2 regions of the Nitritalea sp. genome follow, and region 2 is predicted to be linked to the other one. Evidence: riboswitches for the same ligand, from Rfam matches in the RefSeq annotation. Region 2 holds a riboswitch; the other holds the start of a gene.

Region 1 (3,412 bases), on a different contig from region 2:
GGATGGCTTGCGCTCAGATACCTTTTTAGAGGATATGCTGCAAAACAGCATCGTTCAGGATGTGCGTACGGATAACTTGTCGAATAACATCGACTTGAATTATAATTACACGAAAACCTTCGAAAAACCGCAGAAGGAGTTCAGTATTTCCGGTCTTTATAGCCGAAATAACCGAACAAATGATTTCGTGCAGGCACTCTATAATGGTACACTCACAGATATCGTCAGCCGCGTGAAAAATGAAAACTCGGGTATCAATGAAGAATTTACCGTGCAGCTGGACTATGTGAGCCCGCTGGGCAAAAAGTCCGGTCAAATTTTAGAATATGGAGCGAAAAATATTTTGCGCCGTGTGACTTCGGACTTCCAGCGCTTCCGCTCGGTAGGTGAAGGTCCTTTCGAGCCTATCGAGGGCATCAACTTTAACAATGAGCTGCGCTACGACCAAAATGTGACGGCTGCTTATGCTTCCTACACGACGGCCTTTTTAACCAACTATACCTTAAAGGCTGGCTTGCGTTACGAGTACACAACGATCTCTGCGGACTTCCGAAATTCAGAATTAGAGGCAGATATCCCTTCTTACGGGACCTTCGTGCCTTCGGTGAACATTGGCCGTAGGCTAAAAAATGGCAACATGATTAAGGCCGCCTACAACCGCCGTATTCAGCGCCCTTCTCTAAACTTCCTTAACCCGAATATTGACGATGCGAATCCGCTGCAAATTTCTCAAGGGAACCCGCTTCTGGATCCGGAATTGACCGATAATTTTGAGTTGGGCTACAGCACCTTTATCAAGGGTAGCTCGCTGAATTTCTCTTCTTTCTACCGCAGCACGACGGGGTCTATACAGGCGGTGCGGACCACATTAGCCGATGATATCATTTTCACCACTTTTGAAAATATCGGAAACGAGCAGGCTGTAGGTCTGAGTATCTTTAGTAACATTCAACTGTCTGGAAAATTTAGCTTAAACGGAAGTGTGGAAGGATACTACGCCATGTTGGATAATGGCTTAGAAGATCCCTTATTCGCTGCTTCGAACACGGGCTGGGTTTTTAGCGGACGTCTTTTTGGAAATTATACCTTGCCGAAAGACTGGCAGATCCAGTTGTTTACCTTCGCTCGCGGCCGTCAGGTGCAGCTGCAGGGGACTGCCGGCGGCTTCGGAGTGTACGGTTTGAACTTGAACAAACAGTTTAATGAGCGCCGGGGAAGTATCGGCTTCGGTGCGGAGAACTTCTTTACCTCTGAGTTTATCATCCGTAATGAGCTACGCACCCCCACGATTATGCAGAATTCTACTGTCGGTCTGCGTAATATGAATTTTAAAGTCAACTTTTCCTACCGCATCGGGAAGCTGAGCACGGAGGGTCCATCGCGTCGTAAGCGCCGAGGGGTGACAAATGATGATTTAAAATCCGGAAGCAGCAGCAGTGAAGGTGCTGTGGGCGGTGGCGGCGAAGGCGGTCGATAAGTAGTATTTTTTTTTGATTATTTAGGTGATGAGAAAAGACCCCGACACTGTCGGGGTTTTTTTCGTTTTGATTTTTTTTTGCCCGAAGGGCAAAGTGCCGGAACCAAGCGGCAGGTTTATTGGCTTATAGGTGTATCTTTGTGTACACGTTTAGGTTTTTCCTTTCGGAAAATGAAAAGGGAATCCGGTGCGAATCCGGAGCTTTCCCCGAAACTGTAACTTCCGTCATGCTTTTATGCAGATGCCACTGTCCCGGGTTCGGGGTGGGAAGGCCATAAAAGTGGAAGGAGCCAGGAGACCTGCCTGTTCGTGCCACCCTAAAATCGGAGGAATTTGTCGGGGAGGATGCTTGTGCTTGCCAGCGGGTAAGTACGACTGTCGTCTCTGGCCTGAGGTCTCCTGTTTTGGGTTTTTCAGACTTAAATCCATACGGAATATGCCGAAGACAAAAGGGACGAAGCTCCCCCCGCGCACTGCTTTAAAGGAAGGCGAGCATTATTATTTTGAGGGACCATACATGGTTTTTACGGAAAAGTATCACCTGCTGCGCGGGTACTGTTGTACGAACGGCTGTCGCCACTGTCCCTACTCCAAATGAACCAAGCACAATCTTTAGAAGAGCGCAAAGCAGCGGCTCGTACGTCTATTTTCAAGGCGGTTTTTCCGAATACAACCAATCATTACGACACCCTTTTCGGCGGAAATGCGCTGCAGCTGATGGACGAGGTGGCCTTTATCGCGGCGACCCGTTTCTGTAGGAAAAAGGTGGTAACCGTTTCCACAGGTAAGATTGATTTCAATCATGCCATTCCCGCGGGTACCATCATCGAGCTGGTGGGAGAGGTGCTCCGCGTAGGGCGCACGAGCTTGGAAATCGAGGTCGGCATCTATGTGGAAGAAATGTATTCGGAAAGAAGGGAGCGAGCGATTCGAGGTAATTTCACCTTCGTGGCGGTGGATGAAGCGCGCAGGCCGATTTCTGTCTTGTAAGGATAGGATGGGGACAGTTTTTTCTTTATTTTTGCAACAAATTTGCATCTAATCAATATCAATAAATGAATTCCGCAACTTCTTTACCGCGCATCCCTGTCTATTTACTCACAGGATTTTTAGGTAGTGGCAAGACCACCTTTTTAAACACGCTTTTACAGCGCTGGGAGGACAAGCGGGTGGTGGTGATTGAAAATGAGTTTGGCAGCACCTCCATCGATGGTGCCTTAGTGAGTGCGGCTGTGAATCAGGTCTATGAGTTGGCGAACGGTTGTATCTGCTGCAGCCTGGATCATGAGTTAGTCGAAGTATTAGCTCAGCTTATCAAGCCGGAAAGTCGTCCGGACATCTTGGTCATAGAAGCTTCGGGGGTGGCGGATCCGGGAACTGTGGGCGCCATTTTCAAGCGGGAGGATGTTTTGCAGTACTTTCATTTAGAAAAGATTATCGCACTGGCGGATGCGGAGAATGTCGCGGATCGCCTGGAAGAAACCGTGGAGGCGGGGCGGCAGCTGGTGGCTGCTGATGGCATTATCATCAATAAGTGCGATGCTGTGCATCCGGATTATTTGGTGGAGGTACAGCGGCAGCTGGCGCGCATTAATCCGATCGCCTCCTTTACATTTGCCCGGTACGGGCAGGTTCCGGACACATTTTTAAGCCAGGAGGTTTCCCGTGAGCGCTTGTTGCAACAGCCGTTAGCGGAGGAGGAGGCCCATACGCCGGGTTTAAAAAGCATGGTTTTTGGGTTCCGAAAGCCTTTCGATCGGGATAAACTAAGTGCCGTGCTGAGCATGCGGCTTTTTGTGAGCTATGCGCAGCTGTATCGGGTGAAGGGCTTTGTGGACATTCAGGGGCAGGCCCATCGCTGGCTTTTGCAGTCTACGGGTAAGAAGTTGACCTTCGTCGATATGGGCCCTTGGCCGGAGACGCTTCCGCGTCAAA
Region 2 (3,412 bases):
TAAACGTACCGTACCCTCTTCCAGGTCAATAAGTGAAATTTCCCCGTTGTTTTGTCCGAACTGCCCTTCGTTCACGACAAAGATACCTTCAGCAAAAGGGCCTGCCTCCGGCTCATTCGGCGTAGGCGTGGGCATCGAACTATCCTCACTACAAGCTGCTAAAAAGAATCCTGCTGTCAGGAGATACAAAAAGGACTTTACTACGTGTTTCATAAGTTTACAGTAAAATGGATGGTATAATTTCTGCCCGGCATGGCACGCAGCCGGAGTACTTGATATTCGGTATTGAAAGCATTCAGCACACGCCCTTGGACCTGGCCGCCATAGCCCCTCCAGCGCCACGTATAGGCGGCATGCAAGTCCGTAAGGCGATAAGCCGCTACGCGTGTGCTATTATCCAAACTGATAAAGCGATCTCCCACAAACTGCTGGTTCACCCCTACTTCTAGAGGTCCTATCCGATAGGTGAGCTGAGCATTCCACTTGTCAAAAGGGGTGTAGGGCAACTGATTCCCGACTGTTCGGTCATTTTCACGTACCGCGCCTACATTCGTCGCTACTGTATGGTTATAAGTGGCCCGCAGACCGAAATGCTGTCTCGCTGTTAGCTGCACCTGTAACTCTCCCTGGTATTCGAGCCCCCGGTTGTGGACTTCGCGGATATTCGAAGGGCTCCAAAAGTTACCCGTGGGCAGCCATACGATCCAGTTGTCCACCCACATAGCATAAGCAGTGAGTCGCTGTTCCACCTTCCAGCGTTTGCTCTCCATGCGGTGCTCGAAGCCCGTCTCCAGGCTCCAGCTTTCCTCAGGCAGTAGGTCCCTATTGCCGCCAGGCTCCCAAAAGCGATCGTTCAGGGTGGGTACTTTAAAACTTCTGGCAGCCGTTCCTACCAGGCGCAGCTTATGGATTTCGCCCTGCCAAAACTGCCAGTTCCAGCCTAAACTGGGCGTAAAAGGTGCCGCTTCGCCATCAAACCAAAACTGTCGCAAATTGACCGAAAAACCAAGACGGGGGCTAGGGGTCACATTAAAGGATTGGTAGAGCTCCAGCCGGTCTTCCTCTGCCTCATAGGTGCTGAGCCTGCCGATCGCCCGCGTGTAGCGGATGCCCGATTTAGCGGCGATCCACTCATTCCCTTTCCAGTCCCACTCCCCCGCAGCCAGATGCTGCCGCGTGCGGTTCTGTGAGGCATTGAAAATATTTTCATCGTGGACGATTCCTGCCTTCAGGTTTAGCGTTCCAGCCGCAGCATAGCGAAAGTAGTCCACGACCACGCGGAGACTGTTGTCCAGCTGCACATCTCGCGTATTCGAGCCGATAACAGGCTGAATCTCCCGCTCGGCACTGTTCCACCAGAGCGCCATGCTCAGTTGATCCCGATCGGAAAGGGTATAGCTGCTTTGATGCACCAGGCCGAGCTGCTCCACCCGTCCATGCGGCATCCGCTCCACAGGCGTCTCACGCCGGGCTAAGTTGCGAAAGGGAAAATCATTCCGGGTAAACTGTCGGTACAGTGTGGTGCTTTGCGCATAGCTGCCTGCGGCAAAGCGATAGCGTAGACTTTTATTCCAAAGGCCGAAACTGCCCAGTCCATGGTCTAGCTGCACCTGATGGCCAGGGGTGAAATCAGCTTGGGTCTCTAGGTGGGTGCTCCCCCCGATGGCATCGGTACCGAAATTAGCCCCTGCGCTGCCCATAAACACATGGGCAGCATCGAAGCCTGCAAGTGGTAAAAGCGAAAAGTCTATTTGTCCTAAGGAGGGGCTATTCAGCGGGAGACCATTCCAAAAGACGGCATGATGGCCCGCGGAAGTACCTCGTGTGCTGACTGTCTGTAACATCCCCGCACCATACTGCCGGACGAACAAACCCGTTTTTTGCTGCAAGTAATCCCCAAGGCTTTCCCCAGGGTGTCGGCGCAGGGCTTCGGCATCCACGGTGTGTACCGCCTGACCGTAGGCATACTTGGTCACCGGAATCGCCTGCACAGACACCGCTTGGAGTTCAAGGGTATCGGTGACGGCGGCCCATGCCACGCCAGAAACTCCCCAGCCACCGAAGAGGCTAAGGAAAAGAAAGACATACCTGTTCATGCGACTATGGAATGAATACAAACGATTTACTCCAAAGCGATTTGGTAAAAGAGGAAAAAGAAAGAATGGCGCGAGCATCACAAGACGACCGGCACACTGACTGATTCGCTCAGCTTTTCACCCGAAAGCTTTGAACTACTGTCGGTTACAGGCAGGTCTCCTGACTTCCCTGGATGCTCCGGCCTTCTCATGCACTCGCACAATGGCCCTCGGTGGGTGGAACATCTCTAATGCGCGATCCGCAGACACGACGCACTCGGGTTACAGTTGCGGGGACAGCTCCGGATTTACACCGGATTCCCTTTTAATTTAGCAGCTCATGAGTGGAACAGCTAAAACCTAAAAACCGCTACAAACATACAAAGGAAATGTTAAGAATCCACTACCACTACTAAAAACTATATGAATTTTACATCTTATGAAATGAGAAAAAAAATCATGAAAAAAATCAAGGTAAAAAAATCTCTTGCTTTACTTTGTATACATGAGACTGCGTAAAGAAGATCTTACACGCTCCCTCTTTCTGCCGCTTTCCTTTTCGAGAAAAGCGTGTCAATAAGTATCTGAATCCCTTCATTAAACGCCTATTTACCTGTGAAGCGAGTAAAAACCTCTATCCTCCACACCCAGCTTATCTCGATTTTCTGCCTGCTTTGGCTGATCCTGACTTTGGGCTGTAGCCCAAAAGAAAGCGAAAAAGATGGACTTTGGGAGCCCCTGCCACTTGCTTACGCAACAGGCTTTAAACTATATCAAATAAACAGCTACCACCTAATCGAAATTCTGCAAGGGTATCCGGGACAAGAAAAGCCTGCTTACCTACTGATCGGAGAGGACGCACCGGATGCCAGAACCCAAGCGGCGCTGCGCGAAATCACCTATCGCTGGATACCCCCGGCCGAGCGGCTTATTGCCACTGCCACCTCCCATCTTCCTCCTTTGGAAGCAGTAGGAGCCTTAGAAAGCTTACTTGCCTTTCCGAATACGGACCTGATCAGTTCCCCTGCCGTACGCGAGCGGATCGCCGCAGGAAAGGTGCAGGAGTTGGGAAAAAATGCAGGGCTTAATGTGGAGGCTGTGCTCGACCTTCAGCCCGACATTGTACTAAACAGCCATTTGGGAGCGGAAGACCGTAGCGCCAGACTCTTGGAGGAAGCCGGCATCTATGTGTTGCCGATAGGCGACTTTATCGAACCGCATCCATTAGGCCGTGCGGAGTGGAGCAAGGTCATCGCCGCCGTAGTAGGCCACTATGAAGAGGCGGTGGAGGTCTTTGCTGACATCTCTTCCCGCTATGAAGCCCTACGGGAGCGGGC

The links. A riboswitch is a leader RNA that binds a small molecule or an ion and turns the genes downstream of it on or off. The one in region 2 is predicted to bind cobalamin.
Region 1: it holds a riboswitch for cobalamin, as region 2 does, so the genes downstream of both, ACXIT9_RS00530 (DUF5522 domain-containing protein) here and ACXIT9_RS03940 (TonB-dependent receptor) in region 2, are expected to answer to the same signal.

The regions. Positions count from the first base shown of each region.
Region 1 is NZ_JBSZCV010000002.1:38,983-42,394, reverse strand. Features, by position in the region: gene ACXIT9_RS00535 (TonB-dependent receptor domain-containing protein) at 1-1,477, shown strand, start outside; cobalamin riboswitch at 1,613-1,798, shown strand; gene ACXIT9_RS00530 (DUF5522 domain-containing protein) at 1,914-2,075, shown strand; gene ACXIT9_RS00525 (acyl-CoA thioesterase) at 2,072-2,467, shown strand; gene ACXIT9_RS00520 (CobW family GTP-binding protein) at 2,533-3,412, shown strand, end outside.
Region 2 is NZ_JBSZCV010000008.1:16,449-19,860, forward strand. Features, by position in the region: gene ACXIT9_RS03935 (YncE family protein) at 1-213, opposite strand, end outside; gene ACXIT9_RS03940 (TonB-dependent receptor) at 210-2,096, opposite strand; cobalamin riboswitch at 2,230-2,454, opposite strand; gene ACXIT9_RS03945 (ABC transporter substrate-binding protein) at 2,691-3,412, shown strand, end outside.